4 regions of the Gottfriedia sp. NPDC058432 genome follow, and region 2 is predicted to be linked to each of the others. Evidence: predicted binding sites of a transcription regulator. Region 2 holds the regulator's gene; each other region holds the start of a gene.
The links. The regulator Rex, encoded in region 2, represses fermentation and respiration genes when NADH is low (regulators of the CRP and FNR family bind a similar motif). The targets are predictions, from matches to a motif close to TTGTGAAATATTTCACAA.
Positions count from the first base shown of each region.

Region 1: the regulator Rex is predicted to act here: its motif matches at 4,622-4,639, upstream of ACFWM3_RS03765 (formate/nitrite transporter family protein).
Region 3: the regulator Rex is predicted to act here: its motif matches at 3,932-3,949, upstream of ACFWM3_RS12285 (nitrate/nitrite transporter).
Region 4: the regulator Rex is predicted to act here: its motif matches at 4,620-4,637, upstream of adhE (bifunctional acetaldehyde-CoA/alcohol dehydrogenase).

Region 1 is NZ_JBHXLC010000002.1:315,055-322,919, reverse strand. Features, by position in the region: gene ACFWM3_RS03790 (acetyl-CoA C-acetyltransferase) at 1-105, opposite strand, end outside; gene ACFWM3_RS03785 (3-hydroxyacyl-CoA dehydrogenase/enoyl-CoA hydratase family protein) at 127-2,508, opposite strand; gene ACFWM3_RS03780 (YuzL family protein) at 2,757-2,897, shown strand; gene ACFWM3_RS03775 (proline dehydrogenase family protein) at 3,074-3,991, opposite strand; gene ACFWM3_RS03770 (DUF2573 family protein) at 4,180-4,443, opposite strand; gene ACFWM3_RS03765 (formate/nitrite transporter family protein) at 4,709-5,512, shown strand; gene ACFWM3_RS03760 (GDSL-type esterase/lipase family protein) at 5,628-6,446, shown strand; gene ACFWM3_RS03755 (ABC transporter ATP-binding protein) at 6,439-7,356, shown strand; gene ACFWM3_RS03750 (ABC transporter permease) at 7,382-7,865, shown strand, end outside.
Region 2 is NZ_JBHXLC010000043.1:16,679-24,543, reverse strand. Features, by position in the region: gene tsaE (tRNA (adenosine(37)-N6)-threonylcarbamoyltransferase complex ATPase subunit type 1 TsaE) at 234-701, shown strand; gene tsaB (tRNA (adenosine(37)-N6)-threonylcarbamoyltransferase complex dimerization subunit type 1 TsaB) at 682-1,374, shown strand; gene rimI (ribosomal protein S18-alanine N-acetyltransferase) at 1,384-1,836, shown strand; gene tsaD (tRNA (adenosine(37)-N6)-threonylcarbamoyltransferase complex transferase subunit TsaD) at 1,833-2,855, shown strand; gene ACFWM3_RS24205 (ABC-F family ATP-binding cassette domain-containing protein) at 3,073-4,998, opposite strand; gene ACFWM3_RS24200 (redox-sensing transcriptional repressor Rex) at 5,160-5,786, shown strand; gene ACFWM3_RS24195 (CPBP family intramembrane glutamic endopeptidase) at 5,827-6,498, opposite strand; gene groES (co-chaperone GroES) at 6,774-7,058, shown strand; gene groL (chaperonin GroEL) at 7,118-7,865, shown strand, end outside.
Region 3 is NZ_JBHXLC010000010.1:92,337-100,201, reverse strand. Features, by position in the region: gene ACFWM3_RS12300 (S8 family serine peptidase) at 1-337, shown strand, start outside; gene ACFWM3_RS12295 (YxiF family protein) at 950-1,441, shown strand; gene ACFWM3_RS12290 (hypothetical protein) at 1,591-2,127, opposite strand; gene ACFWM3_RS12285 (nitrate/nitrite transporter) at 2,344-3,858, opposite strand; gene ACFWM3_RS12280 (hypothetical protein) at 3,989-4,432, opposite strand; gene ACFWM3_RS12275 (Crp/Fnr family transcriptional regulator) at 4,744-5,460, opposite strand; gene moaA (GTP 3',8-cyclase MoaA) at 5,787-6,794, shown strand; gene hcp (hydroxylamine reductase) at 7,160-7,865, opposite strand, start outside.
Region 4 is NZ_JBHXLC010000034.1:33,103-40,967, forward strand. Features, by position in the region: gene ACFWM3_RS22855 (CAP domain-containing protein) at 1-62, shown strand, start outside; gene ACFWM3_RS22860 (copper homeostasis protein CutC) at 164-853, opposite strand; gene ACFWM3_RS22865 (RluA family pseudouridine synthase) at 864-1,772, opposite strand; gene adhE (bifunctional acetaldehyde-CoA/alcohol dehydrogenase) at 1,870-4,473, opposite strand; gene ACFWM3_RS22875 (YitT family protein) at 5,079-5,717, shown strand; partial or broken gene ACFWM3_RS22880 (histidinol dehydrogenase) at 6,001-6,199, opposite strand; gene ACFWM3_RS22885 (hypothetical protein) at 6,494-6,661, shown strand; gene ACFWM3_RS22890 (MarR family winged helix-turn-helix transcriptional regulator) at 7,237-7,662, shown strand; gene ACFWM3_RS22895 (polyamine ABC transporter substrate-binding protein) at 7,704-7,865, opposite strand, start outside.

The DNA of each region.
Region 1 (7,865 bases), on a different contig from region 2:
TACAACTAATGCCCCTAAATCATCTGGACGAACTGTTGCTAGTGATCCTTTTTTCGCTTTACCTACAGGTGTTCTCGCACCCGCTACAATAACAGCTTCTCTCATATTCTTCCCTCCATCTTTAGATTAATTACGTAACGGTTTTCCTTTTACAAGCATGTGTTGCATACGTGCTTGAGATTTCATTTCAGAAATTAAACTTAAAAATGCTTCACGTTCAATATTTAATAAATACTCTTCGTCTACTAACGTTCCGAATGGTACTTTTCCACCTGCAATTACATAAGCTAATTTCTTAGCAATTGTTAAATCATGTTCACTAATATAGCCAGAATAGTACATTGAGTTTGCACCAGCTAATAAAGTTGCATAACCAGACTCACCAACTACTGGTACTTTTTCACGAATTGGAGCGCTATAACCTGCTTCATATAACTCAAGTACACGTTGTTTTGCTTCATAAATTAAATGATCTGAATTAAATACTTTGCGATCTTCATGATTTAAGAAACCATTTTCAAATGCTTCTTGTGCAGAAGTCGATACTTTTGCCATTGCGACTGTTTCAAATACTCGATTTGCAAGACCTTGTAGATCAAACTCTACACCTTCTGGGAACTGTTTTAATTGTTTAATGTAAAGCTCTTTACTACCGCCCCCACCTGGGATTAAGCCTACTCCAACTTCTACTAAGCCCATATAAGTTTCAGAAGAGGCAACTACACTAGCAGCTGGTAAACAAATTTCAGCACCGCCACCTAGTGTCATACCATAAGGAGCTACAACTACCGGTTTATCTGAGTACTTAATTTTCATCATTGCTTGTTGGAATCCTTTAACTACCATTTCAATTTCAAAATAGTTATCATCTTGTGCTTCCATTAAAATCATTGCTAAATTAGCACCAACACAGAAGTTTTTAGCTTGGTTGCCAATAACTAAACCTTTAAAATTTTTTGAAACTTCATCAACTGCGAAATTAATCATTTGCGTAATATCCATACCAATTGCATTGCTCTTTGTATGGAATTCTAAACATGCAACTCCATCTCCAAGGTCAATTAAACTCGCACCTGAATTTTGTTTAATCATTCGACCTTGTTCTTTTAAAACATTTAATTTAACTTCTTTATCATTTCTTACTAACTCTTCAAATTGACCATTATGATAGAAGCTTGTAACTCCATTGTCTTGCTTATAAAATGTTTCATTACCACGATCGATCATATTTTTAACCCAATTCGGTACAGTTAAGCCTTCGCTTTCCATTCGTACGACCGATTTAGATACACCAATTGCATCCCAAATTTCAAATGGTCCTAAATCCCAGCCAAATCCCCACTTCATTGCTTGGTCAATTCCGACGATGTTATCAGAAATTTCACCAGACAATTCAGCTGAATAAACTAATACCGGACTAATAATGCTCCATAAGAAGTTACCTGCACGATCATCAGCGTATACAAGCGCTTTCAACTTATTCGCTAAGCCTTTAACTTGTTTGATGCTTTCAGTTGAAGCCGTTTTCAAGCTTTTTCTTTCTCCATATTCAAATGTGCTTGGATCTAATTCTAAGATTTCTTTACCTTGCTTTAAGAAGAATCCTTGCCCAGACTTACTTCCAAGCCAATTACGATTAGCCATTTCCTTCATAAATTCTGGAACTTTAAATACTTCTTTCTCTTCACCTTCTACAAGCTCATAAACATTGTTTGCAACATGGATAAATGTATCTAATCCAACTACGTCCAATGTACGGAATGTAGCACTAGAAGGGCGCCCAATCATTGGCCCAGTAATTGAATCAACTTCTCCAACACTGTATCCGCCTTTTAGCATTTCTTGTACAGTTACAAGTAATCCATATGTTCCGATACGGTTTCCAATAAAGTTTGGAGTATCTTTTGCTAATACAACGCCTTTACCTAAAACGTCTTCTCCAAAACTTTTCATAAATGTAAGTACTTCTTCAGATGTATGTTTAGTAGGAATAACTTCTAATAATTTTAAATAACGTGGTGGGTTAAAAAAGTGAGTGCCTAAGAAATGTTTCTTGAAGTCATCTGAACAGTCTTCAGACATTGCTTCAATTGAAATACCTGATGTATTTGAGCTCACGATTGAGCCTGGTTTGCGGTATGCATCAACACTAGCTAATACTTGTTTTTTGATTGCTAAATTTTCAACAACTACTTCAATAATCCAGTCAACTTCGCTTAAACGACTCATGTCATCTTCAAAGTTACCTGCTTGAATTAACGTTAAGTTTTTCTTAGATGCAAGAGGAGCTGGCTTTTGTTTCAATAATTTCTGAATAGCCGTTTGACTAAATCGATTACGAAATTCTTTGGAGTCAGTAGAAAGACCTTTTGCAGCATCTTCCTCAGATAGTTCTCTTGGGACAATATCAAGTAATAATGTTGGAATACCTATGTTTGCCAAGTGTGCAGCGATACCAGATCCCATCACACCAGAGCCGAGTACAGCGGCTTTTTTAATTTTTTGGATCATATGCATTTCTCCTCCTCATATCTTGAATGAATACTCATTCACTTTCTGGATAAAACAATCCATTATCAATGAGCCCTCTTCTTCCACTATATGATAAATTCTTATTTTTCGCAATAAACAAAAAGTTCAAATTAATAAATTTTATTTATGATCTAAATTCCTCCCTCTGCTTTTTTTATCACACTCCATTTTTTACTAATAAGTTTATTTAAATAGGTTAGTCTAAGAAATGGAGGTGATAAGATATGAAACGTGAAAGAAATCCATCAAAGGGTGGAGTTAGTGCAGCAAGTGTTCAGGGTAATGCAAGTCATGGAGATCAAAGAGAAGAAAAAGGTAGACAAAGTAACAATCAGCAGTACGGTAAAAAAAATATGGGTCAGTAAGCTTTTTTCGCTCAAACTTAATAATAAAGCTAGGATCTTGCTGATTTAAACAATTATATGAATAATGTTGTTTTACTAATAACTTACTTATCACAAAAAAATCCTGTATAAAGAGAAAAAGGCTGACTAAAAAGGATCCTCACTCAATCCTTTTTAGTTAGCCTTTAATTTTAGAATTATTTACTGAACATACCTTTTAATACGAACGCCACGTTAGCAGGACGTTCTGCAAGACGACGCATAAAGTATCCGTACCAGTCAGTACCATAAGGAACATAAACTCGCATATTATAGCCTTCTTTAACAAGCTCTAATTGACGCTCTGTACGAATTCCGTATAACATTTGGAACTCAAATTGATCGTTTGGAATATTATGTTCTTTTACTAATTGTTTTGTGTACTCAATCATTGCTTCATCATGTGATGCGATTGCAGTAAAGTTACCGTTTAATAAGTGCATTTTAATGATTTTTTTGAAGTTTTCATCCACATCTTTTTTCTCTGGGAATGCTACTTCAGCAGGCTCTTTATAAGCACCTTTTACTAAACGTAAATTTGGTTTTAAGCTGTTTAAATCTGTAATATCGTTTTCAGTTCTGTATAAATAAGCTTGGATAACTGTTCCGATATTATCGTACTCAGATCTTAATTGCTTAAAGATACGGATTGTTTTTTCACAACGAGTGAAATCTTCCATATCAATTGTAACGAATACACCATTCTTTTTAGCTGCCTCTAAAATACGACGCATATTTGATAAAACTAGCTCGTCAGAAATATCAAGACCCATAGAAGTCATTTTTAGAGAACATTGTGAATTTAAATTTTCTTTTCCAATCGCTTCAATTGCTTCGATACAGTGATCAGCCATTTCATTTGCTTCTTCAACCGTGTCAACGAATTCCCCAAGATAATCAATTGTTACTTTTAAATTCTTTTTATTTAAGTCCTGAATAACTTTTGTAGCTAAATCGATTGTTTCGCCTGCAACAAAACGTCCTGCACCAAATCTTAGGCCATATTTTTTAGCCATTTTAGTTAAAAACTTATTTTTAGACATAAATAAAAAAGCATTCTTCATAACTTGTTCCATTACTCTACCCCCAAAATTAAACTTTACTTTTCTCTCTATATAGTACTAATGTATCATCTATTGAAATTTGTTAAAACAATTATTTAATAATTTGTCGAATTTTGTTTATTGAAAAATGTATGCCCTTACTTAATATTATATTATCATAATTTATATATGTCGTCATCTTTGAAAATTATGGATAAAGATTATTGCTTATTTTTGTTAGCCATAGCTTCTCTATGCTGGTCATTTAACGTTTTAATCTCTTTTATTAAATTAACAACTTCTTCTTTAGCTTGAGGATATGTATCATTCCAATGTTTTACTAATGTCGGCATTGATTTTGATATGTATGTATACATAACCCACTTTTCCACTTTTGCTTGTTTTTCCTCTGACCAATCTCCTAATAACAATTCCGTATATTTTTTTAGTAACGCATCAAATTTTGCTTCAAACTCATTTTCCAATTGAAATCACCTCTCCATTTTATTATTAAGTTTTCAAAATCCAATTTGAATCTTTCCTTTTTTTACCTAAACCTGTTTACTATGAAATTATATTATATCTTCAACCAGTAGTAAGATGATTATTAAAAAATGTAAAGTAAAATTAATAAATAGTATCTAACTTATTCAATTTCATAATTTGTTCATAATTTCACAAACTCGTAATCGTATTTTGTTTGTATACTATGAATGTGTTAATCAAAGAACGCATAGGGAGTGAAACCATTTGGAACGAGATAGTATCCAATATTGTATTGACTTAGCTCTTAAAAAAAAGAAAATACTAGACCAAAGCTTAGTTAAATATTTAACACGCGCTGCTTTAGCTTCTATTTATATAAGCTTTATTCTCATTGTTTGTTTAAAATTAGCAGAATTATTTAGATTACAAAGTTCACCATTTACATCTATAGCTTATCCATTCGTTTTCGCTACAGCATTAGTTATGATTATCTATGGTGGTGGAGAGTTATTTACTAGTAATACGATGTACTTTACGTTTTCAACTTTAGCTAAAAAAACTTCAAAACTAGATTTAGTAAAAAACTGGATCGCATGTTATTCAGGCAATATTCTTGGAGCATTTATTTTTGCAATTATTTACTTTTTAACAGGTTTAGCAAAAGATTTTCCTGCCAATCATTTTCTAACTGGTGTAGTCGACCATAAAATTCACGCTTCATTTTTCCACTTATTTTTTAAAGGTGTTTTATGTAACTGGCTTGTCTGTCTTGCTTGTTTTTTACCAACTAGATTTAAAGATGATTTAGCAAAAATGTTACTGATTTTTTTATTAGTATTTGCGTTCTTCTTCTCTGGTTATGAACACAGTATCGCAAATATCGCAGTCTTTACATTATCCTATATTATGCCGCATGATGTAGCCTTTACGTTTGGTGATGTATTGCATAATTTAATTCCAGTTACAATTGGAAACATTATTGGTGGTTCAGTTGGTGTCGGAATGGCATATTACTTCTTAAATAATGAACGAAAATTAGAAGTAAAAGAATTAAAACGCGTTTCGTAAACCTAATTTACCTGTCCTCTTTTTTTGGAGGACAGGTTTTTTCGTGCAAATCTAATTTTATTATGGTAATAATGATTTTATAATGAAAATTTTTCCTTTTTTGGTGGTGTAAAATTTGAAATACAATAATTTTGTTCGGTTGATCATGTTCATTTCATTACTATGTTTCCTTATATTATCATATGGCTTCGTGAAAGGTGCTTATACTGTTTTAAATCCTCAAAAAAGCAAACTAATTGTGAATAATAATACACAGAAAAATAATCAAAATGACAGTGTTCACAAAAACAATAAACTGAAGATTGTTGCATTAGGAGACTCACTTACGCGTGGTGTCGGTGATGATGAGGGAACAGGTTATGTAGGAAGAATAAAAACCATTCTTCAAAAAGAGTATAAACAACCAACAACAATCACGAATTTAGCTGTTAGTGGCGCAAAAACATCAGATTTACTTAACGATATAAAGAAAAAAAATATCCAAGAAACGATTGGCTCTGCGGACATAATCGTTCTTTCCATTGGAAGTAATGATTTATTTCCTGGCGCTAATCAATTAAACGAACAATTTTTAAAGACATATCGTCCAGATGAAAAAACGTTCAAAAATAATCTACAATCAATTTTTAAATTAATACGTCAAAAAAATCCTACAGCATCTATTTATGCATTTGGTTATTATAATCCATTTCATAATGTTCAAGGTTTAGATGCATCGTCAAGCTTTGTATCGAGATGGGATAATCTACTCGAATTAGCGGTACTTCAAACTAATAATGCATACGTCATTCCTACATTCGATTTATTTTTTAATGAAGAAAAGAAATATTTGTACACTGACCATTTTCATCCAAACAAAGACGGTTATATTGAAATGGCAAATCGCTTAACTAGTAAAATAGGAAGTCAGCTTCGAGGTGAGTCGAATGAATAAAGTTCTTAAATTAGATGGTGTTACAAAAAGCATTAAAGGAAAAGTACTAGTCGATAAAATTTCATTTGAAGTGTATGAAGGTGAAGTGTTTGGCTTTCTAGGTCCAAATGGAGCTGGAAAAACAACAACGATTCGAATGCTAGTCGGATTAATCAAACCAACAAAAGGAACGATTGAAATCGCTGGTTATCCAGTTAAAACGCATTTCAAAGAAGCGATGCGACAAATTGGATGTATTGTAGAGAATCCAGAATTATACGGATATTTAACCGGATGGGAAAATCTAAATCAATTTGCGAGAATGTTAGGAATTAAAGATGATAAAAAAATAAGCGAAGTTGTAAATTTAGTAAAGTTAACTGAGCGGATTCATGAAAAGGTAAAAACATATTCACTCGGAATGAAACAAAGATTGGGGATTGCTCAAGCATTACTTGGAGGCCCAAAACTTCTTATTTTGGATGAACCAACTAATGGATTAGATCCTGCCGGTATTCGTGAATTACGTGAATTTATTCATATGCTTGTAAAAGAGCAAAATATAAGTGTATTTATTTCAAGTCATTTATTAAGTGAAATCGAAATGATTTGTGATCGAGTAGGAATTATAAATAAAGGCAAAATGGTTAGAGTTTCAACAGTTAAAGAATTAGTAAAGGAAGCGGCTGAAAGAGTTGAATGGCGAGTTTCTCCATTACAAAAAGCGCTAGATTTATTAAAAAAGGATTCTACGATTCAAGATATCGTAGTAAAGGATGAACTTATACTTTGCCGAATGTCGCCTCTCAAAATTAATGAGGTCATTCAACATTTCGTAGCAGAAAATATACAAGTGAATGGCGTTAAAACAATGTCTGAAACATTGGAAGATTTATTCATGGAAATGACTGGAGGCGAAGTTCGTGGCTGAACTAATTAGACTCGTCTTTAACGAAATTGAAAAAATGGTAAGGAAACGAAGAATACTTGTTATCTTTTTCATTTTAGCAGTGCTAATCCCTATTTTTGTTTATGCTCAACTACAGCAAACTGAAGAAACAGTTAAAAGACTTGGTACTGATAATTGGAAAGTAGCACTTCAACAAAAAATAGTCGACCAACAAAATAGATTAAACTCATCAGGAATACCTGAAGAATGGAAAAGTTGGTTAAAGGTTCAAATTGATCAAGAGCAATATTATTTGGATAACGATATAAATCCTACTACGCCTGGTGCTCCTACATTTATACGAAAATTAATTGAACAAAGTATTGGGTGGCTACTTCTACCTTTATTGGTCATGGTCATTACAATTGATATTATTTCTGGTGAGCGAAGCGACGGTACGATAAAAATACTACTAACCCGCCCCATCAAAAGATGGAAGGTTTTACTTAGTAAATACATATCAATTTGTTTATTAATCTCTTTTCTTCTCG
Region 2 (7,865 bases):
GAAACGTGGGAAGGTAGAAACCATAAGGAGCATATGCGACTAGAAGGCACTGGAACGTCCTGCGAAAAGCGAGAGAAGTAACAAAATAGACGAATACAACCTAAATATAAATTTCAATAATTAATTTTAACTATTCAAAAGAATATTACTGTTTGACATCCGCTTAATGTTTTGAAATGATATAATATGGCAAAGTTAGAAATAGACGAGTTAGAATTTTGGTGGTGAAGTAATTGGAAATTGTTTTACATACAAATACTGAGGAAGAAACTCAAGAAATTGCATTTTTTCTCGGGCAACTAGTGCAACAAAAAGATGTAATATTATTAGAGGGAGACCTTGGTGCTGGAAAGACAACCTTTACAAAAGGATTTGCTAAAGGTCTTGATGTAAAAAGAACGGTTAATAGCCCAACTTTTAATATTATTAAAGAATATAAAGGTAGAATTCCTCTATATCATATGGATGTTTATCGTTTAGAAGGTAGTAGTGAAGATTTAGGCTTTGATGAGTATTTTATGGGTGAAGGTGTTTGTGTTGTAGAATGGGCTCATTTAATTTCAGATTACTTACCAAATGAATTCTTAAAAATCATAATAACTCATGAAGAAAATGGTAGAATGATTACTTTTATTCCAAGTGGATCTAGGTATGAATTTATTTGTAAGGAGTTAATAAACAATGACCGTTTTAGCAATTGATACATCGACAAATGTTATGGGGATTAGTCTAATAAAAGATCAATCAGTTATTGGCGAAACGATAACATTTATTAATAAAAACCATTCTGTCCGATTAATGCCAGCAATTAGTACTTTAATGGAAGAATGCAATATAAAACCAAAGGAACTATCTAAAATAGTAGTTGCAAAAGGGCCAGGCTCTTATACAGGTGTACGTATTGGTGTCACTGTGGCTAAATCATTAGCTTTCACTTTAAATATTCCAATTATCGGTGTATCAAGTTTGAAGGTATTGGCTGCTAACGGGCGCTATTTTAATGGATTAGTTTGCCCATTATTTGACGCAAGACGTAATTTATTATTTACAGGTCTATATGATTTTAGAGGGCAGGTTACTAATGATGTATTAGAAGACTGCAATATTGACCGAAGTATCTGGATTGAAAAGCTTAAATCTTATAATGAACAAATCTTATTTATTGGTAATGATGTATCAATACATAAAGAGTTTATTATTGAGCATTTAAAAGATAAAGCTGTCTTTGCAAAAGAGAGTTTGAATAACCAGAGACCAAGTGAACTGTTTACATGTAGCTTAGAAGAAAAAGAAGAATCAGTTCATAATTTTGCACCAGAATATTTAAGATTATCAGAAGCAGAAGCTAATTGGCTAGCAAGCCAAGAAAAGTAGGAGGATAATATGATCTCATCGGTTGCTTTTCGTAAAATGAAAGAAGAAGATTTAGATCAAATAGTAGAAATTGAAAAACAATCATTCCCTACACCCTGGACATATGATGCTTTTTATAATGAATTATATTCAAATCAATTTGCCAATTATATAGTGGCTGAAGTTGATGAGAAAATAATTGGCTATTGTGGATTATGGGTGGTCATAGACGAAGGACATATTACAAATATAGCTATTTTGCCAGATTATAGGGGAGTAGGCCTTGGTGAAAAGTTACTTCGAGCGGTAATGGAAACTGCTAAAAATCTTGGAGCTGATACATTAACATTAGAAGTAAGAGTATCAAATCATGTAGCAAAAGGACTGTATCAAAAGCTAGGATTCCAAGATGGTGGTATTCGAAAAAGCTATTATACAGATAATTTTGAGGATGCATTAGTTATGTGGGTGAATTTGAAATGATAAATGAAAATTGTTTAATTCTTGCTATAGAGACAAGCTGTGATGAAACTTCAGCAGCAGTTGTTAAAAATGGAAATGAAATTTTAAGTAACGTAGTAGCTACTCAGATAGATATTCATAAACGTTTTGGTGGAGTTGTACCTGAAGTTGCATCACGATTGCATGTTGAGCAGATAACTTTGGTAATCGAAGAAGCTATGAAGCAAGCACAGGTAAAATATGAAGATCTAGCAGCCGTTGCTGTTACAGAAGGTCCAGGGCTTGTAGGAGCGTTACTAATTGGGGTAAATGCGGCAAAAGCAATTGCATTTGCACATGGATTACCGCTTATAGGAGTTCACCACATTGCTGGTCATATTTATGCTAATCAACTAGTAAAGCCCCTGCAATATCCGCTATTAGCCTTAGTAGTTTCTGGTGGACATACTGAGCTTGTCTACATGAAGGAAGATGGCATCTTTGAGGTTATAGGTGAAACAAGGGATGATGCAGCAGGGGAAGCTTATGATAAGGTCGCTAGAACACTTAAATTACCTTATCCAGGTGGTCCTCACATTGATCGACTAGCGCAAGAAGGAAATGCAACTATTCCTTTTCCTAGAGCATGGTTAGAAGAGGGTAGCTATGATTTTAGTTTTAGTGGATTAAAGTCAGCAGTTATTAATTATATGCATAATGCTGAACAAAGAGGCGAGGAAGTATCACCAGCTGATGTCGCAGCAGGCTTCCAAGAGAGTGTAATTGAAGTAATTGTTTCAAAAACAATTCAAGCTGCAAAAGAATATAACGTTAAACAAGTTTTATTAGCCGGCGGAGTGGCAGCTAATAAAGGGTTGAGAGCTACATTACAAAACGAGATGAATGCTTTGAGTAATATAGAATTAGTTATACCACCACTATCACTTTGTACTGATAATGCTGCAATGATTGGCGCTGCTGCATTTATCCGTTTAAAACAAGGAAAACTAGGTAATTTGGCATTAAACGGGAATCCAGGCTTGGATTTAGAGAATATGTAAGAAGTACTTATTCACAGTTTTTTTATAAAATGTGGATAAGTACTTTTTATTTGTTAAAAACTTATTAAACTATGTGAACAAAAATGTGAATAACATTGCTGTATTTCTGTGGATAATGTGTATAAACCTGTGTAAAAGCTAAATTATAATTGAATATATGTGGATAAATATGTAGATAAGTAAAAACGGATAGCAAAAAGCATATCCGTTTAATCAATTATTCTTGTAAGTTCTCCCATTCTTCCATTAGGTCTATTAACTTAGCTTCGAAATCATTTTTCTTATTTGTTAATTCCTGTACTAATTGAAAATCACCGTAAACTTCTGGCTTACATAATTCTAGTTCGATCGTCTCTATATCAAGCTCATACTGAGATATATTACTTTCAATTTCCTCTATACGTCGCTGAGTTTGACGAAGTTTTTTCTTTAATTCTTTGTCTTGTTGATAATCAGAAATTGGCTGAGAGGATTGTTTAACTTGTGTTAATGTAGCCTCTTTTTCTGCTTGTTCTTTTTCGAATGCTTCGTTTTTCTTAAATTGGTAATAGTCATAATCACCCAAATAAATTGATAATCCTGCTTTTGCTAGTTCAAAAGTTTTTGTGGATAATCTGTTCATAAAGTAACGATCATGAGAAACGAATAAAATTGTTCCAGGGTAATCTAACAAAGCATTTTCTAATACTTCTTTACTATCTAAATCTAAGTGGTTAGTAGGCTCATCAAGAATTAGAAAATTAGCTTTTTTCATCATAAGTTTAGCCAATGCTAATCTTGCCTTTTCTCCACCACTTAAAGAGGTAACATTTTTAGTTACATCATCTCCAGAAAATAAAAAGTTCCCTAATATTGTCCGAATTTCTTGTTCGGGCTTTAATGGATAATCATCCCAAAGTTCGTCTAATACTCTCTTATTAGAAGTTAGTTTTGCTTGCTCTTGATCATAGTAACCAACCGAAACATTTGCACCAAAATCAATCGTTCCCTGTAATTTTTCTAAGTCTCCAATAATCGTTTTAAGTAATGTCGATTTACCAACACCATTTGGACCGACTAATGCGACACTATCGCCTCGATTTAGTACGAATTTCATTGTCTGATCAATTGTTGGGATCCGATCATAGCCAATAAATAAATCTTGTACAGACAACACATCATTACCGCTTTGTTTTTCAATTGAAAATGAAAAATTAGCTGAAGATTCATCTCCAAGTGGTTTGTCTAATCTTACCATTCGATCTAATTGTTTTCTTCGACTTTGGGCTCTTTTTGTAGTTGAAGCACGCGCAATATTACGCTGCACAAAATCTTCAAGTTTATTGATTTCCTCTTGTTGTTTTTCGAACTGTTTTAACTCTTGTTCATATTGAGCTGCCTTTAGATCAAGATACTTACTATAATTACCAACAAAACGTTGATGCTTATGATTAGATATTTCATAAACAATATTAACAACTTGATCAAGGAAATATCGATCGTGGGAAACGATTAATACTGCACCAGGATATGACTGTAAGTAGCGCTCTAACCAACTAAGAGTGTCAATATCCAAATGGTTCGTAGGCTCATCCAGAATTAACAAATCAGGCTTCGTCAATAATAGCTTACCTAATGCCAGTCTTGTCTTTTGTCCGCCGCTTAACGAAGAAATTTTTGTTTCGTAATCTTCATTACTAAAACCTAAACCACTAATAATTGAACGAATATCTGCTTCAAACTGGTAACCACCGTTTTCTTTGAAAGTATATTGAAGATGATCATATTCATTCATAACCTTGTCATAAACGGCTTGGTTAGAATAAACATCCTCTCTTGTCATTTTAACTTCTAATTTTCTCATATTGTCTTGCATCTCTACTAAATGATTGAAAACAGAATAATATTCTTCCCAAATCGTTTGATCGCTTTGTAAACCAGTGTTTTGGGCTAGGTAGCCTACAGTAACATCTTTAGGTTTATTTATTTCACCGCCATCATAGGATATTTCACCTGCTATGATTTTCAGTAATGTAGATTTTCCAGCACCATTACGTCCAACAATGGCAACTCGATCACTCGTTTGAACTTCTAATTTTATATTTGAAAGTATAATGTCACTACCAAAATACTTTGAGACATTATTTACTTGTAAAAGAATCATGGATAACACCTCATTGCAAAATTTTTTATCTATGTAACTGTAGACTGTCAAAATTCTTAAATATAGTGTATATTTTACATTAGAACAAGTACTTTATTACTAAAATAAAGTCAAATTACACACCATAGTAAAAAGAATTACAGTAAGTGGGGGATTAAAAAATGGATTCGGAACAAATTAAAATTCCACAAGCTACTGCTAAACGTCTACCTTTATATTACCGTTTTATAAAGAATTTGTCTTTATCAGGTAAACAAAGAGTTTCTTCAGCAGAGTTAAGTGAAGCAGTAAAGGTAGATTCCGCTACAATCAGAAGAGATTTTTCTTATTTTGGAGCACTCGGTAAAAAAGGTTATGGCTATAACGTAAATTATTTATTAACTTTTTTCTCGAAAGCGCTTAACCAACATGAAGTTATGAAAGTTGCATTAATTGGTGTTGGTAATTTAGGAACTGCATTCTTACACTATAATTTTATAAAAAATAATAATACTAAAATTGAGATGGCATTTGATATTGATCCAAATAAAATTGGTACTGAAATAGGTGGAGTACCCGTTTATAATCTAGATAATCTAGAGGACGTTATGAATGAAGATATTCAAATCGTTATATTAACTGTTCCTGCACCTGTGGCTCAATCAATAGCTGATCGATTAAATGGAAAAAATATTAGAGGAATTTTAAATTTCACACCTGCCCGAATTAGTGTACCAGAACATATTCGCATTCATCATATAGACCTAGCAGTTGAACTGCAAACATTGGCATATTTTTTACAACAATAAATTCATATTAAAATAAAAACCCCCAAAAATTTGGGGGTTTTTAATGTAAATTGATCTGCTGAAAAACGACAAAAGAGTTCATTAACATATGTGTTAAGATTGGAACCATAATTGAGTTTGTTCGTTTATACAGGTAACAAAATACAAAACCGATTAGAAAGTAAGATAAGAAGAAGGGTATGTCTCCGTGCATAAGCGAAAAAATCGCTGAACTAATCCCTGCAGAAATAATAAATGGTAAACGATTATAAAGTCTTTTAAAAATGATTCGACGAAAAATAATCTCTTCTAAAATTGGTGCAACTAGACTTGGGATGATAATAAAAGCTGGATTAAGCTTAGCAATGTTTATGATATTCTGAGTATTTTCTGAGCCTTTATGTAAATCAAATACATAAATTAAAATTAAATTACAAACAATTTGAGTTAGCATTGTTATGAAGTAACCTAAGATAACCCAATTGATTATTGTACGATAATTAGTTTTTAGATTCTTTATTCCTTCATAAATGGGCTTATGTAATAAGATAAGTATAATAATTAACCCAGTTACGAAACTAATACAACCCCATAATGCCACCGCTTCAAGAGAAGCTGTTTTCTGATCCACTCCAACGTATAAGTTACTATTTAATAAATAGGGCACCCCAAAAACCGCTGAATACTGAAGAACGACATACGTTAATAAAATCCACAAATCTCTAGTTTTCAATACGATAGCTCCTTTGTGTTGATATTTTTCATAACTCAAAGGTTTATAACAACACGTACATTATTTTACGCGTTTCTTTTGTTTCTTAAAAGAAATTTTCACTTTTTATTTTACTTTTGATTGTAAAGAAAAAAACTTATTAAATTTCGACAAGAAAAGTGCCTGCTTCGGACTTGCAAAATTTTTTGATATTATTTAAACTAATAATTGTGTTAGCACTCAATATACATGAGTGCTAAAAAATAATGATTTGATTATTGAGGAGGTATTTACACATGTTAAAGCCATTAGGTGATCGTGTTGTAATTGAGCTTGTTGAGTCTGAAGAAAAAACTGCTAGTGGTATCGTGTTACCAGGTAGTGCACAAGAAAAGCCACAAGAAGGCAAAGTTGTTGCAGTAGGTACTGGTCGAGTACTTGAAAATGGTGAGCGCGTTGCTTTAGAAGTATCTGTAGGTGACCGCATTATCTTCTCTAAATATTCAGGAACAGAAGTTAAGTACGGTGGTACTGAATACTTAGTACTTCGCGAAAACGATATTCTTGCAATCTTAGGTTAATAAAATAAAAATACTTAAATTAAAAAATATACTTTTTATATTATAAGGAGGTCATTTTCATGGCAAAGGACATTAGATTTGGTGAAGAAGCACGTCGCGCAATGTTACGTGGTGTAGACGCTTTAGCTGATGCTGTAAAAGTAACTTTAGGACCAAAAGGACGTAATGTAGTACTTGAGAAAAAATTCGGTTCTCCATTAATTACAAATGATGGTGTTACAATCGCTAAAGAAATCGAATTAGAAGATGCATTTGAAAATATGGGTGCAAAATTAGTTGCAGAAGTTGCTAGCAAAACAAATGATGTTGCTGGGGACGGTACAACAACTGCGACAGTTTTAGCGCAAGCTATGATTCGTGAAGGTCTTAAAAACGTAACTGCTGGTGCAAACCCAATGGGTATCCGTAAAGGGATCGAAAAAGCAGTTGCTGCAGCAATCGAAGAATTAAAAACAATCTCAAAACCAATTGAAGGTAAAGAGTCAATCGCACAAGTTGCTGCAATTTCTTCAGCGGATCCAGAAGTTGGACAATTAATTGCTGAAGCAATGGAGCGCGTTGGTAACGATGGAGTTATTACTCTTGAAGAATCAAAAGGTTTCACTACTGAGTTAGAAGTAGTAGAAGGTATGCAATTTGACCGTGGATACTCTTCTCCATATATGGTTACAAATTCAGAGAAAATGGTTGCTGAATTAGAAAACCCATATATTTTAATCACAGATAAAAAAGTAACAAACATTCAAGAAATCTTACCAGTACTTGAGCAAGTTGTTCAACAAGGTAAACCACTATTAATAATTGCTG
Region 3 (7,865 bases), on a different contig from region 2:
CACGGTTAAGAAAAACTTTACGATCGGGTTGAAAGAAAATGGTGAAGTCAAGCCTTACTCCAAGGCACTCTACTATGACAATGCGCCTGCAGGTGATGTAAACAAGGATAATGTGATTGATATCCGAGATGCGCTTACCATTCAATCCTATTTGAAAACAAACAAACGTGAAGCTGACATCAACTTTGATGGTGTGGTAGATGAGAAAGATATGCAATATGTGGTGAATAATTACTTAATGCAAAACCCATGGATGTTGGACAAGGCTCCGAAACCGGAAGAGAAATACAAGGGGAAAGCATTAAATGATGTTCTTCACAAGATAGGAATGAGGTAACGACTAAAAAGATTATGTGTTAGAGTGAATCACTATTAATAACCTAAACTTAAAAATCGGTGGCGATCGGAATGACGTTGCCGGTTTTTTTGATTTTAACCCATTCTTAGTGTCAGTTGATCTCCACTTGTAGAAGACTGACAGGAGAGAATCTTATTTGTTTAACTAACTAGCCATCGATTAACGATGAAGAAACCTCTACCGATGAAAGTCCTGCTATGTGGACTAACCTCAAAAAGTTAGACAAATAGATTTGCAGTTTTAGAGAACTAGACTCTGTAATGAACATAAGGTCTAAGTGTGCCCCATCCGCGAGATCTTAGGCTTGGTTGAAAGTAATCAACTGGAGATATAAAAATTGCATAATCGCTAGGTATAAAAAGTATTCTTCAGATTAACCTATTGCATTAGGAAGAGAAGGGGATTTGTGGCAGCAGTAAAAATAATATTCTGGTAAAAATTAAATTGCCACTAATGTAAAATCATTGCATTAGTGTTTTTTTGCATTTACACCGATTTCTTATTCAACATAATGGCTGTTTAATTGAACAAGGCATTCAGTTTTTTTGTTAAAATGGGCTTATTAATATGTTCATAGAGGAGACTGTTTAAGTGGATATCAACAATCGAAAAGAAAAGATTAAATTACTTCAATTGAAAAATAATCGAAATAACATAATTAAAAAAATTAAGACTAAGGACATACACTTAACTTTAAATTCTTTCTTAGAACCTCAATACTCCAGAGACTTACTTATTAATTTACACAAAGAAATAGATAAGTTAGGTGAAAATAAAGAAGAATTTAAGTTTGACCATAATAACCCTAAAGCAGTTAAAGAAATTGATTTGTTATATAAGAAAATTCCTAAGCATCTTCTAGAAAAAGAAGTTATTTTGTTTCATTTGAATTATCGTGAAACAGGCGCGATTATTTTAAGGTTAAAAGATATTTTTAGTGATATTAATTGGTTCGTTAACTTTAGTGGGTATAACGATAATACTTTTGATTTTGTTGTTTTTGAACAGACTTTTAATTTTGGAATTTGTATTGAAAGGTTGGAATATTGGGATGCATTTACTAACTGGGGCTTATACAATTAAAGCAGAGCGTTAGTTGAAAAGGCACCACTCAAGAGCAATGCCTTTTTCTCATTTTATTATCTAATACAAATTAGCACGTTATTTATATAACTTTACAAAAAACAGAACAACGATTGAAATTACGTTTCAAATAAGTTAAGTATTTTCAGTTACCATTCGTTTGTTGCTTCAATTAATAAACTGCTTCCTTTAAAGGATCTCTCACCAAAATGTGTAATCAATATACATTCTGTAATATTTGATGATTGTTCATCCGTTTTGTAGCTTATAAACATACCAGAGGCAATTTCTTTATTTGTTTCATCGAATACTCGTACTTTTTTTCCTTCTAAACTATGTAGTCTTGCTTTTTGAAGAAAGGCAACCCAATAGTCCCAATTTGTAATGATGTATGCTCCTTCTCCAGTAGATAAGTAGCCTAATAAACTTTGAGAATCATTATATTCAGCATTAAGAACTAGAATAAGATACTTAATAATATGGTGTACGGTTGTATATTGTTTTAGATTTAATTGTGGGGGGAAATTGATTTTTAGACATCTTTTATTAGAATCTATGATACCTTCTAATTTAATGTTATCTTTTGTGTAAAAATACGTTCCTTCTTGAATTTTAAATCCTTTCATATGAAGAGTATGTTCTATAGATAGATCAGGGCTAATAGAGTGTAATTCAACAGTTAACATGATGTATATCTCCTCCCGTGGCTTTATCACTTACGATCAATTCATTCCTTATTATAAAAGATAACGAAGAAAGCTCCTGTGACATTTATTACATGTAAGTGGTAGAAAAAGTATTATATACATAGTTCAATACATAAAAAGAAAGTGGTGCCCCTTTATAGGAGCACCATATGTAAAGTATTATGTTTTTCATAAGTTATAGAATAAACTACATTTTTAGTTTATTTTACTTTTACTTTTACTTGTAGATAGATCACTAAATTGTCCAATATAATAAATCACTTTACCATGATCGTCACACACTTGAGTGATCGTCAGCCATTCTAAATAAACTTCACCATTTTTTCGCTTGTTCCAAATTTCACCTTGCCAATTACCTTGATCTTTGAGTTGTTTCCAAAGTTGTATATAGAATGCTTTGTTGTGATGTCCAGATTGAAGGATATTTGGCTTTTTACCAATGACTTCTTCTTTCTTGTAGCCTGTTACTTTCGTGAAGAAAGGATTTATTTTTTGAATTACTCCATGCTCATTTGTAACCATCATTGCTTGGGCTGTATTTTCTAATATTTTATATTCCGTTTTCAATTTTTCACGGAAAGTCATCCATACTACAATAACAAAACTGAGAAGTGCAAACTCAGATAATGCCATAAATCCAATCGCATAATGTCCTGTCAAGCTAAATACAGCTGTTAATATTAATGGAGGGAAGAAGCCTCCTAAACCTCCCATAGCAGCAACTAACCCATTTACAATACCAGCCTGTTTTGAAAAATAAAGTGGTACTAATTTAAAGATTGTACCGTTTCCGATTCCTGCACAAACTGCTACTAATAAAACCCCTACTGTGTATAGTTTAATAGTAGGAGAAAAAGATAATAGAACTCCTGAGAATGTTAGTCCACCAAAGACAAACAATAAAATATTGAAAGGATTGAATTTATCTGAAAGGAATCCACCGATTGGTCGGAAAACTGTTGCTAGAGCAATGAAGCCAGCGGTAAGTAAACCAGCGTCAATGGGACTTAAATTAAAATTATTAACTAAGAAATTTGGTAAATAGATTGTAAATGCAACAAACGATCCGAAAGTTATGAAATAGAATAAATTAAGTGACCATAAAGTTGAATTATGATAAACCTCTTTTACCTGCTTTACAATCGGAACATTTACTTTCTTCTCATTTTTATCACCTAACAGAAAATTAAATAGGGCAAACGCAATTAGTAATACTAAATAAAATCTGACTGTTGTTTCCCAACCAAATGATTTAGCTAAAACAGGTGCCGAAAATGCAGTAATGGCTGTACCGATATTACCAGATCCATAAATTCCATTCACAAAACCATGTTTATTTGAAGAGTAATACTTTGGTAATGAAGTGACTCCGACTGAAAAGACTGCACCACCTATACCAATAAATAATCCTCCAATAACTAAATCTAAAAGTGAATCAGCATGACTAATGAAAAATACAGGAAATAAAAGTGCAAGAAAACAGATGGTGAAAATGGGTCTAGCTCCAAATCGATTTGTGTAATACCCGATTGGAATACGTAAGATGCTTCCTAAAATTACAGGGATGGCAGTGACTAAAGAGACTTGACCATTTGTTAATTCAATATCTTGGCGAATATTTGGCATGAGTGAAGAAATGAGTACCCAAACCATGAACCCTACGATGAGACTTGATGTTTGAAGAGGTAATTGGATTTTAGAACTTTTCATATAATGATGCCCCTTTCAATGGATCAATAATAAAATTTACTAACTAAATTTTACCAATCAATGGAAAGAAGCGTTGTGAAGTATATCACACAAATGGGGCAAGAATGGATAACATATTTTAAATTATTCGTTAACTCATCATATTGAAAATTTCTTCGTAAGTACTTTGAAGGTTTTTATGTAAAGAGCGCAAAATATTACGTTTTAAAATAGGCTCTTTAACAGACAAGCTTTTTATAAATAAATATGGGACTTCAATATATACCGAAGACTGAGTCACTTCAAGAATAATGGAATTGTTAACATGAGTATACAGAAAGATACTAGGCAAACAAACATCACTTGAGTTTAAGTTGCCAATTTTATATTGAAGGCCACTCGATTCTTTCATATGAACATTTACCTTTCCGGTTAAAATGATAATCATATTCTGTTCATTATGAATAGGTATATTTTCATTTGTTTCTCTAAAGTATAGATTGGATGCATCAACTATTTTTTTTAAGAGGTTATGATTGATATCTTGAAACAAACAGAGGCTTTTCAAATAAAGTAAATAATCAGGTTTATACAATTTTTTTCTCTCCCTAAATTACAAGACCGTATATTTTCATCATTATATAAAAACGATTTGAACCAAACTGTGACTCTTTTCACACATATAGCTCAAATAATAGCGATCAGATGATGTGAAATCAGTTAGATGGTGGGAAAGGAGGGGGAATTTGGAGGACCAATCTATTTTAAAGAGAAATACAAGTAATTAAAAAATAAATAACCTTAACTAGTTAGAAGTAAAGTTAAGGTTACTTAATATCAAGTATTTAATAATATTATGTAAAGACAAATTTAATCAGCTTTATACTTAAATAGTCTTATAAAGAACTAATCTATGTTACATATATCTTTTGGGCAATTATCACAGCCGATTTCATTTTTAAGAAATTGTAAATCTTTGATGATAATTTTTCCATCGGGAGTATAACTAATAACATCTTTTTTCCTTAAATCACTTAACATCCGATTAACACTTTCTCTAGTAGCAGCACAAAACTTAGCTAATTCTTGATTGGTAAGATGAATATTAAGAAGAATTCCGTTTTCTATTATTTCTCCGTAAGAGTTCGATATACGGATGAGTGTAGAGTAAAGTGCGCCTTTTTTACCACTCAATACTAAGTCTCGAATCTTTGATTGATTTTTTCTAAGATGAGTAGAAATCCATTTCATAAATTCAAATGTCAATGGAGCATGGTTAATTAGTTTTTTCTCCAAAATATCTTTCGGAATGACCTGCACTTCTGATTCTTCTAATGCGTATGCGCTAAGCATATAATTTGCATTCTCTGAAAAGAGAGTCAATTCTCCGATTAAGTCATCTTTTTTACAAATACGAAGATTTAATTCATCACCATTTAAAGTCAGCTTACTTATTTGGATCATTCCTGATTTAATTAGATACAATTCTGTAGCATCTTCTCCTTCTTGAAATAAGAAGGTGCCTTTTTTTACTGAACGAGTTGATCCAATCGACTGTAATAAGGAAGCCAAATCTTTAGAAACGATTGAAAGGTCACTTTTTCTATTATTATTTTTTTCCATCAAAGTATCTCCGCTTCGTTATAGTTGAACATCATTGATTTTATGTATTTATCAAGAAAACAAGTATTTTATGTATTACATTTATTATTATAATACCATTCTATTAAATAGCATAGAACTCTAAGGATATAGAATATGAAAGATTGACGTAGTAGCTGGTTAAACTTGCATTTTGCAAATGGAAAGTAACTCTTTCAAAGAGGCATTCTGGAACATAAATACTGAATAGCTTAAACAACGAGATTGTGACATACATCATAAGGTGAAATAACTTTGTATGCTAATATTAGCTAAAAATCATACATAAGAAGAAGGGGGAGGAAAAAATGACCAATATCCTCGATACCCGCAATCGACCACTTCGAGATTTAAGAATATCTGTAACAGACCGTTGTAACTTTAGATGCAGTTATTGTATGCCTAAAGAGATATTTGGGGTTGACTATCCCTTTATGAGTAAAGATGAAATCCTATCCTTTGAGGAAATTGTTCGATTAGCTAAATTATTTGCAAAAATAGGTGTAGAAAAGATTCGTTTAACAGGAGGGGAACCTCTTTTAAGAAAAGATCTACCAATACTGATTAATCGTCTTTCAAAAATTGAAGGAATTAAATATGTGACGTTAACAACAAATGGTGTATTTTTGGCAAAAAACGCCAAAGCACTTAAAGAAGCCGGAATTTGCCGCGTAAATGTGAGCTTAGATTCCTTGGATGATAAAGTTTTCATGAAGATAAATAATATGAATACGAGCGTTTCCACAGTCTTAAACGGAATTATTGCAGCTAGAGAAGCAGGGTTAGAAGTCAAAGTAAATATGGTAGTAAAGAAAGGGTTAAATGATACTGAAGTATTACCAATGGTTCATTTTTTTAAAGAGAAAAATATTACATTACGATTTATAGAGTATATGGATGTAGGGTGTACAAATGGATGGAATTTTAAAGATGTTATCTCGAAGAAGCAAGTTTACGATCTGTTCCAAGAACAATATCAGTTGGAGCCAGTAGAGCAGAATTTCATTGGCGAGGTAGCAAAACGATATCGATATAAAGGAACGAATACTGAGGTCGGATTTATCTCATCAGTTACAGAAACTTTCTGCGGTTCATGTACGAGAGCGCGCCTATCTACAGATGGAAAGCTATACACCTGTCTATTCGCTTCAGAAGGGTATGACTTAAGAAAAATGTTGCGCACTGGCGTTACAGATCAATACATTTCAGCAATAATTCAATCATTATGGGAAAAAAGAGATGACAGATACTCTGAGATCCGCACAGAAGAAAGTCATAAAAATCGTAAAATTGAAATGTCTTATATTGGTGGATAAGAAACAACTATTTATCTATAGTTGTTTCAGACTGCCCGCCAAACGCTCGCTTTCTTCGTTACTTCGCCTGTCTGCGGTGCTCATTACCGCCTAAAGGTAACTCCGCTCCTCACCATGCTTCGTGCCTCGAAAGACAAGCGCTTGCAATCAGTCTGAAAATCAAGTATTTAGTACTTTGTCTACACACTGAAACAACTATTTATCTATAGTTGTTTATTTATTTTTATTTTGAAATATGGTATATAGCAACACAGAAAAATACGTTCGAAATGATTGAACAAACTCTAAGCATTCATTGATGTTGGAACTGAAAAATAAATAAAAGAACTTCTCTTTTAAGAGAAGTTCATTGTTCATTCAGGCTATTATCCTTGTAAAATTGTTTTCAAATCGTCTTGTGCATTCGTAATTAATTTTAAGCCAAATGTATCAACTAATACATTTAATACGCCTTCATTAATAAAGTCTGGTGCTTTAGGTCCGATTCGAATATCTTGGATTCCAAGGCTAAATAACCCTAATAATATAGCCACGGCTTTTTGCTCAAACCAAGAAAGTATAATACTTACAGGCAAATCATTGACACTACAATTAAATGCATCCGCTAATGCAGCCGCAATTTTTATTGTTGAAACTGAATTATTGCATTGCCCTAAATCTATAAATCTAGGAATGTTTGTACCAGTTACAGTACCGTAATCTACATCATTAAAGCGAAATTTACCGCAAGAGGTTGTTAAAACTACTGTATCATTTGGTAAAGATGTGACAAGCTCACGATAATATTCTCCACCTTTTCCTGGGGCGTCACAACCTGCTACAACAAAGAAGCGTTGAATCTTCCCATTTTTTACAGCTTCTACAATTTCAGGAGCAATAGATAAAACTGTTTCGTGATGGTAACCAGTAGTCATTACTTCTTCTGATTCTATATTTGCTTCTGGTAGTTCTAATGCACGTTGAATTAATGGCGAAAAATCTTCCTCTATAATCTTTGTTACTCCTTCTAATCCCGCCACTTCATATGAGAAGAAGCGATCTGCATAACTTCCCTTTATTGGCATCACACAG
Region 4 (7,865 bases), on a different contig from region 2:
AAATCGGTGTTGGTTATGACTCAAGATCAAATGCTTGGACTCAACAATTTATCGGTAAATAATAAATAAAATTTGTATAAAGCTGTATTTTAAGTAGTCCGTTTTTGCGGACTACTTTTTTATTATGTGAAAAAAATGTTGATGTATTCATACATTAATTAATTTATCCTCTTACTAATCTGCTACGCAAACTCTCCATTAAGGAAGAATCAATTTCTTCGATTGCAGAGTTATTTTTTCGGATCCCTGAACCAAAATGAATTTCTTCTACATTCGTAAATTCAATGAAGTCTGAAACATTTTCTATGGATAATCCGCTTCCAGCTAAAATTTTTATATTGGATTTATTTGTAAGTTCGATCATATTTTTTATTGTTTCTTTTCCATCAATAGCACTAGCAACCCCACCAGATGTTAACACATGCGTAATCTCAGGGTATTGTTTTAATGTATTAATAGCTGTTAGCAAATCATTTGATTCATCTATTGCTCTATGAAACGTAAAGTTTATACCTTTTACTCGAGCTGTTACTTTTTTTAAAAGATCTTCATCAATTGTATTCTCCTTAGTCAAGGCACCAAAAACGATACCAGCTGCTCCGAGCTCATTACAAACATCAATATCGTTTAAGATTACTTCTTGGTCATACTGATCATATAAAAAAGAACGACTATGTGGGCGAATCATTACATGTACTGGAATTGAAACACTTTGAACAACATGCTTTATTGTCGCGTAACTTGGTGTCAAACCACCCTCTTTTATTCCGGTAACTAATTCGATTCGATTTGCCCCAAACCTTTCTGCATCTAATGCATCTTTTACGTTTGTGGCAATGACTTCTAATAACATTTCATTCATCTCACTTTTCGTTAAGTATTTGTTTTATGTCTGAGGGGAATGGGATATGAATCGAAACATTTTCTTTCGTAAAAGGATGCGTAAATTGTACATTACTAGCGTGTAATCCTTGACGTTTCAATAATTTCTGTTTCCCACCATATAATAGATCTCCAATTAATGGATGACCTAAAAAACTTAAATGAACTCGAATTTGATGCGTACGACCAGTATCTAACTGACATTCTAAAATCGTTACATTCAAGTTTGATATGTATCTTATTTTTTTATAATGCGTAATTGCATGATCTCCTTTTGGTGAAACCCTTCTTCTTGTAGGATGATGTCGATCTCTTCCAATCGCTTCATTTATTGTACCTTTAGGTGATTTCACATTCCCTTCAACTATAGCTGTATAAGTACGTTTTATTTTACGTTGATTTAACATCGAATCTAGAATTGCACTACTTAATGCATGTTTAGCAAATACAACTCCACCAGTAGTGTCTTTATCGAGGCGATGTATATGGCGTACTTTTGTTTTTAATCCATTTTTTTGAAAATGAAATGCTACCCCATTTGCTAATGTATTTAACTGTCCTTTTTCATTCGGATGTGTGTCGACTCCAAACGGTTTATTAGCAATTAATAAATGTTCGTCTTCGTAACAGATTTCATTCGATTGTTCTTGTGGAATTACACCATAATCTTCCTCTATGAACAATAGCATTTCAACTTGATCACCACTTAAAAGTATCGTATTCCAAGGTTTAGCTTCTCCGTTTATCTTAAACCCTTTTGCCATCCTTAATTCATGTAACAATTTCTTAGGAAACTGCCATACATTTTTTAAATACGATTCTACTGTTTGATTTTTATGTTCATCTCCTATTTTCACCTTGAACCATGGACTTTGTTGCTTTAATTCCATTTTTAATCACCACTTTCAATATGACTATTATATCAAAATAATTAGCAAAAAAAGAAGCACCTGTTTAGGTGCTCCTTCTTCAATCTATTTTAATTCATTAACATCCTTTGAATGCATTCAGATAAACTTCTTCTAATTCTTTTACTAGAGGTAGTTTTGGATTAGCAGTAGTACATTGATCTTCAAAAGCACGATCAGCTAAATAGGATACTTTTTCTAAAAATTCTTTTTCAGTAATCCCTTGTGCTTCGATACTCATATTTATATTTAATCCCTTACCTAACTTAATAACTGCTGCAATTAAACTTTCAACACCCTCCTCAGTTGTTGAGGCTGGTAGGCCTAGGAAACGAGCAATTTCAGCATATCGTTCATCTGCAATGAAATGCTTATATTTAGGGAAAGCTGTAAATTTAGTTGGTTTTTTTGCATTATATCTTATTACATGTGGCATTAAAATCGCATTTGCTCTGCCATGAGGGATATGGAATTCCGCTCCAATTTTATGCGCTAAGCTGTGGTTAATTCCTAAGAATGCATTTGCAAATGCCATACCTGCGATTGCTGATGCATTATGCATTTTTTCACGTGCTTCAAAATCGTTTCCATTTTCATAAGCTTTAGGCAGATATTTAAATACTAATTTAATAGCTTGTAATGCTAATCCATCTGTATAATCATTTGCTAATACACTTACATAAGCCTCAATTGCATGTGTTAATACATCCATTCCTGTATCTGCTGTAATGCTTTTAGGAACAGTTGTTACGAATTGAGCGTCAATAATTGCAACATCTGGTGTTAATTCATAATCAGCTAATGGATATTTAATATTATTAGCTTTATCAGTAATTACAGCAAATGGTGTGACCTCTGAACCAGTACCTGAAGTCGTTGGAATCGCTACAAACTGAGCTTTACGACCCAATTTAGGGTATTTATATGCTCTTTTTCGAATATCTAAGAATTTTTGTTTAGGCCCATCCAGAGTAGTTTCTGGGTATTCATAAAACATCCACATACCCTTGGCTGCATCCATTGCAGATCCACCACCGAAAGCAATAATTGTATCCGGTTCAAAAGATTTCATTCTGTCTGCACCCTTCATAACAGTAACATCTGAAGGATCTGGTTCTACATCTGAGAAAATTTCAATCTGAACATTTTCTTGTCTTTTTTCTAAATAATATTTAATCACGTCAACATAACCTAGTTTAACCATTGCTTCGTCTGTTACAATAAATGCTTTTTTAATTTTTGGCATTTTTTCTAAATATTGAGTTGAATATTTTTCAAAATAAATTTTTGGTGGCAGTTTGACCCATTGCATATTCATATTTCTTCTTCCCAATTTTTTAATATTTAATAAATGAACTGTTGTTACGTTAGTCGATACAGAGTTTTTACCGTGTGATCCACAGCCTAATGTTAAGGAAGGAATAAATGCGTTATATAAATCCCCAATTCCACCATGAGCTGAAGGAGCATTTGCAATTACACGACACGCTTTCATTCTTAGTCCAAACTCTTTTTGAATTTCTTCATTATTACTATGAATAACTGCCGAATGTCCTAATCCTCCAAGCTCTAGCATTTCCTCACAACGTTTAAATCCTTCTTCTTTACCATTTACTTTAATTGCAGCTAAAACCGGACTTAGTTTTTCTCTTGTTAAAGGTTCATTCGCACCCACGCTATCACATTCAACGATCAGAATTTTTGTATCTACGGGTACATTTACGCCAGCTAATGTTGCTATTTCATATGCAGATTTACCAACAATGTCACCATTTACAGCACATGTAGCTTCATTTATGACAAGCTTTTCTAATTTCTTTTTATCTGCTTTTGTAGCAAAATAACAATTATTTGCTATTAACTCAGATTTCACATCGTCATAAACTTCTTTATCTACAATAACTGCTTGTTCAGATGCACAAATCATTCCATTATCAAATGTTTTTGAAAGAATAAGATCATTTACTGCACATTTTATTTCAGCAGATTTCTCGATATAGCATGGTACATTACCAGGTCCAACACCTAAAGCAGGTTTTCCTGTACTATAAGCCGATTTAACCATTCCAGCACCACCTGTTGCTAAAACAAGTGCTACTCCTTCATGATTCATTAAACACTTAGTTGCTTCAATAGATGGGACTTCAATCCATTGTACGCAATTTTCAGGTGCTCCAGCATTAACCGCCGCATCACGAACGATTCTCGCCGCTTCCCTACTACATTTTTGTGCCGAAGGGTGGAAAGCAAATATAATTGGGTTTCTCGTTTTTATCGCTATGATTGCTTTGAATAATGTCGTTGATGTCGGATTAGTTGTTGGCGTTACACCTGCAATTACCCCAACAGGTTCAGCTATTTCAGTTATTCCTGTTTGTTGATCTTCACTTATGATTCCAACCGTTTTATTATCTTTTATTGAATTCCATATATATTCTGTAGCAAATATATTTTTAATAATTTTATCTTCATAGACTCCACGCCCAGTTTCCTCAACTGCCATTTTTGCAAGTGGCATATGTTGATCCAAACCTGCTAGAACCATCGAATGTACAATTTCATTGATTTGATCTTGATTAAAGCTTTCAAATTCCTTTAATGCTTTTTGTCCTTTTAAAACTAACTCATTTACCATTTCAGAAGCGATAGATATTTCATTTACAGTTTTCTCTTGAACAGCCATTTGGCTCTCCTCCTCTGATGTTGGACTTTAATCATCCTAGTTTAAGGTTCATTAAGTCTTTTTTATCATTTTTATTTGTGAAATACTTCACAATTTCGTTTACAAATATACTATATATCGTTTTCATTGAAAATGCTATGTCTAATTTGTGAAATATTTCACATTATTATAGCGAAACATGTTTCAAAACTACTTATTCCTTCCCTACTTCAAACATTTTGTAGATTTTTGTTAATTCTTTTCTTTTTTCAAATATTTTCGCATATGATAAAATTAAGAATAAGTTCTTATAGGACTTATTTTTCACCTGTTAGATTTTTCTAACAAAACTGGAAAAAAGGACGTGTAACCATGATTGCTCGAAGGAGCATTTGGCAACGTAAAGATTTATCCTACACTTAGCGGTTTTTATTTAGAGAACCAAAAGAACTCTAAAATAAAACTGAAGGTAGGCGAAACTATGGTTGACAGGCGATTATGTTATTTCTTCAATGATATATAGCTGTGTAGTTAGAAAGATAAAAAACTAACTACGAGCTCTATATGTACGTAGTTAGTTTAAAGCTGAACTTTTTAACTACTAACTACGAAAAGAGGAAATAACAATGAGTAACAATCGTTTGGGTGAGACCTTAATGATTTTAATTGGTTCATTTATTTTGGCCACTACACTTTATCATTTTCATTATCAAAATAATTTAGCTGAAGGTGGATTTATTGGTATTGCTTTATTAGTAAAAAACGCACTAAATATATCACCTTCAATTACAACTTTGCTACTCGATATTCCAATTATTCTGATCGCTGGATTGTATTTAGGTAGAAAGTTATTAATCAATACTACGATCGGAGCCATCTCATTTTCTGCTTTTTATTCTATAATTGAAAAAACATCCAATATTACATTTAACTTTGGAAATCATCTTTGGATACCAGCTATTTTAGGTGGAATTTTCGCTGGACTTGGTTTAGGTTTAATTCTAAGAAGTGGCGGTGCAACTGGTGGAGATGATTTAATAACAATTATAATGAGCAAAAAATCTAAAATATCGATCGGTAAAGTATACTTTATTTTTGACGCTGTGATTCTTCTTTGTTCACTAACTTATCTATCATGGAATCAAGTAGGATATACAATTCTTTCAGTTGCAATCTGCGCGAAAGTAACTGAATTTGTCTATGAAAGTAAATTTCAAAAAAAATCTGTTACAATTAAAACTAATGAAAAAAGATTACATGCTTAATGCATGTAATCTTTTTTTGAGTTTAAAAATTAATGCATGTAATCTTTTTTGGATTCAGAAAAATCTGTGAGCTCATTTAGAACATTTTCAGCAGCTAAATCGTATAGGCAATCTTTAAAAAGTATTGCCAGTCTTCGATAATCATTGTATTTATCTAATAGCTCGTCCACGGATGAAGCTTCACCCATGCTTGTTTTCTTTACTTCTTCTTGCTTTTTAGCAAACTTAATTGTAAATGTACCTAGTTTTTCAAACATTGAACCGTAGAATTCATCAAAGTTCGATACGCTTACTAATTCTTCTTCTTCAGCGTCAACTTGAAGACCATCAAATTCTCGTAAGAGTTCGTAAATAATGCTATTGTACTCATCATTTAAATAAATACTTTTTTCGATCCTGTACCCGATCACTCGATAGAAATGACCATCGTTCTTCACAAATTGAACAGTATCATTTATTTTAAACTTAAAATACTTAAACATTGAACTTCACCCCTACCAATGTCTCTTTTATCATACTATTTACAAAACACTATAGATACTATACAGCCAAAACTTGACAAATTTAAAAATCTTACTTAAATTCCTTTCATTCTTGAAAATGATTTAGATAATTGGTAACCTATACGTGCAATACTCCTAATGATTAACATCCTTTAATCTTAAAATAGAAGGCTAACAACAGTTAATGTAAATTTACTAAAATTTATAAAAATATCACAATCTGTTCTAATTGCGAATCATCCCTTGTGTTTAAATATACATGAGGTGAGTAATTTGAAACTTGCAAAGAGAGTAAGTTTAAAGCCAACTAAAGAAAAAAGACACACAGTTATGGAAATCAGAAGTGCAGAGAAACGCCTACGTAGGTTGCAGCGTCAAGTTTCTCGTAAATATGAAATGAATAAGGAGGGAACCGTTACTTCAAAACAAGCAACATTATAAAAATCAAAAAAAGATACATCTATTCTATAGAAGGTTTCCAAATATCAGAATAAACCATCTTCATCATTCCTCGCGCGAGATCGTGAAAACCAAACCTTATCGCAAATGGATAATATAAATATCAAGAGAATGGTGAAAATAAGTAACTGTCAACAGCATTCGCGTAGCAGTATTTCTTTAAATTCAAACGCCAAATTCAAAATAAATGTAATTGATATGGCATTGAATTTATTGAAGATGATAAATGGTTCTTCAAAACGTGTTCAAGTTGTAGAATTTGAAAAATGATTTAAAATGTCAGACCAATTTTACAAATGTGAATGCGGTCAAGAAATAGATCAAGATGTAAACGCAGCAATCAACTTGTCACGATATAATTAGTAATCTGACACCTAGACGTCATTACTGATATGTAGGATTCGTTGTATCCGAATTTACGCCCTTGGAGTGTTAGATCAAACGAAAGTAGCCTAATTAGGCAAAACCGGACACGTAGAACAGGGAAATAAACAAAATCTATAAAAATAATAGATATTTATTGATTTTTATAAGTTTTGGCAACGGTGGATTCTGCCTTGTTAACCGAAAACGACAAACTTCTTCTAGATGATTTAACAAGTTTAATGATTCGAGTTCGAAAAAACTGGCAAAAAACTGATGAAGAAGTAAAAAACTCCTTAACTCCACCAAAATATTTGCTCTTATATTTAATATATAAAAATCAAAAAATTACTGCTTCTGAACTTGGAAGACAAATTGGATTATCTTCAGGTTCTATTACAACCGCTGTCAATAAATTGGTTAATAATCATTTAATTTCTCGAAAAAGGGATAGCCGGGATCGAAGAGTTACTTGGCTCGAATTAACAGATGAAGGAAAGCGTTTGATTGAAGAAAACTTCAATTTCCGTCAAGAATTGTGGCTAACTTTATTCGAAAACCTATCACATAGTGAAAGAGACCAATTTCGATTTTTATTAAACAAATTAATCTCAAACTAAAAAGGTTATCTCTTAAGAGATAACCTTTTTAAATTGAAATATTATTTGCCAGTTTTTAATTCTGTCCAATACTTATCATATAATTCTGTTTGGTCCCCAACGTCCTTAATCCAATTGGTTGCATCAGTTTGTTCTTTTGTTACATTAATATACGGATTTTGTTTATACTCCGCCGAATGATATGGCCCTGATTTACTATTTGG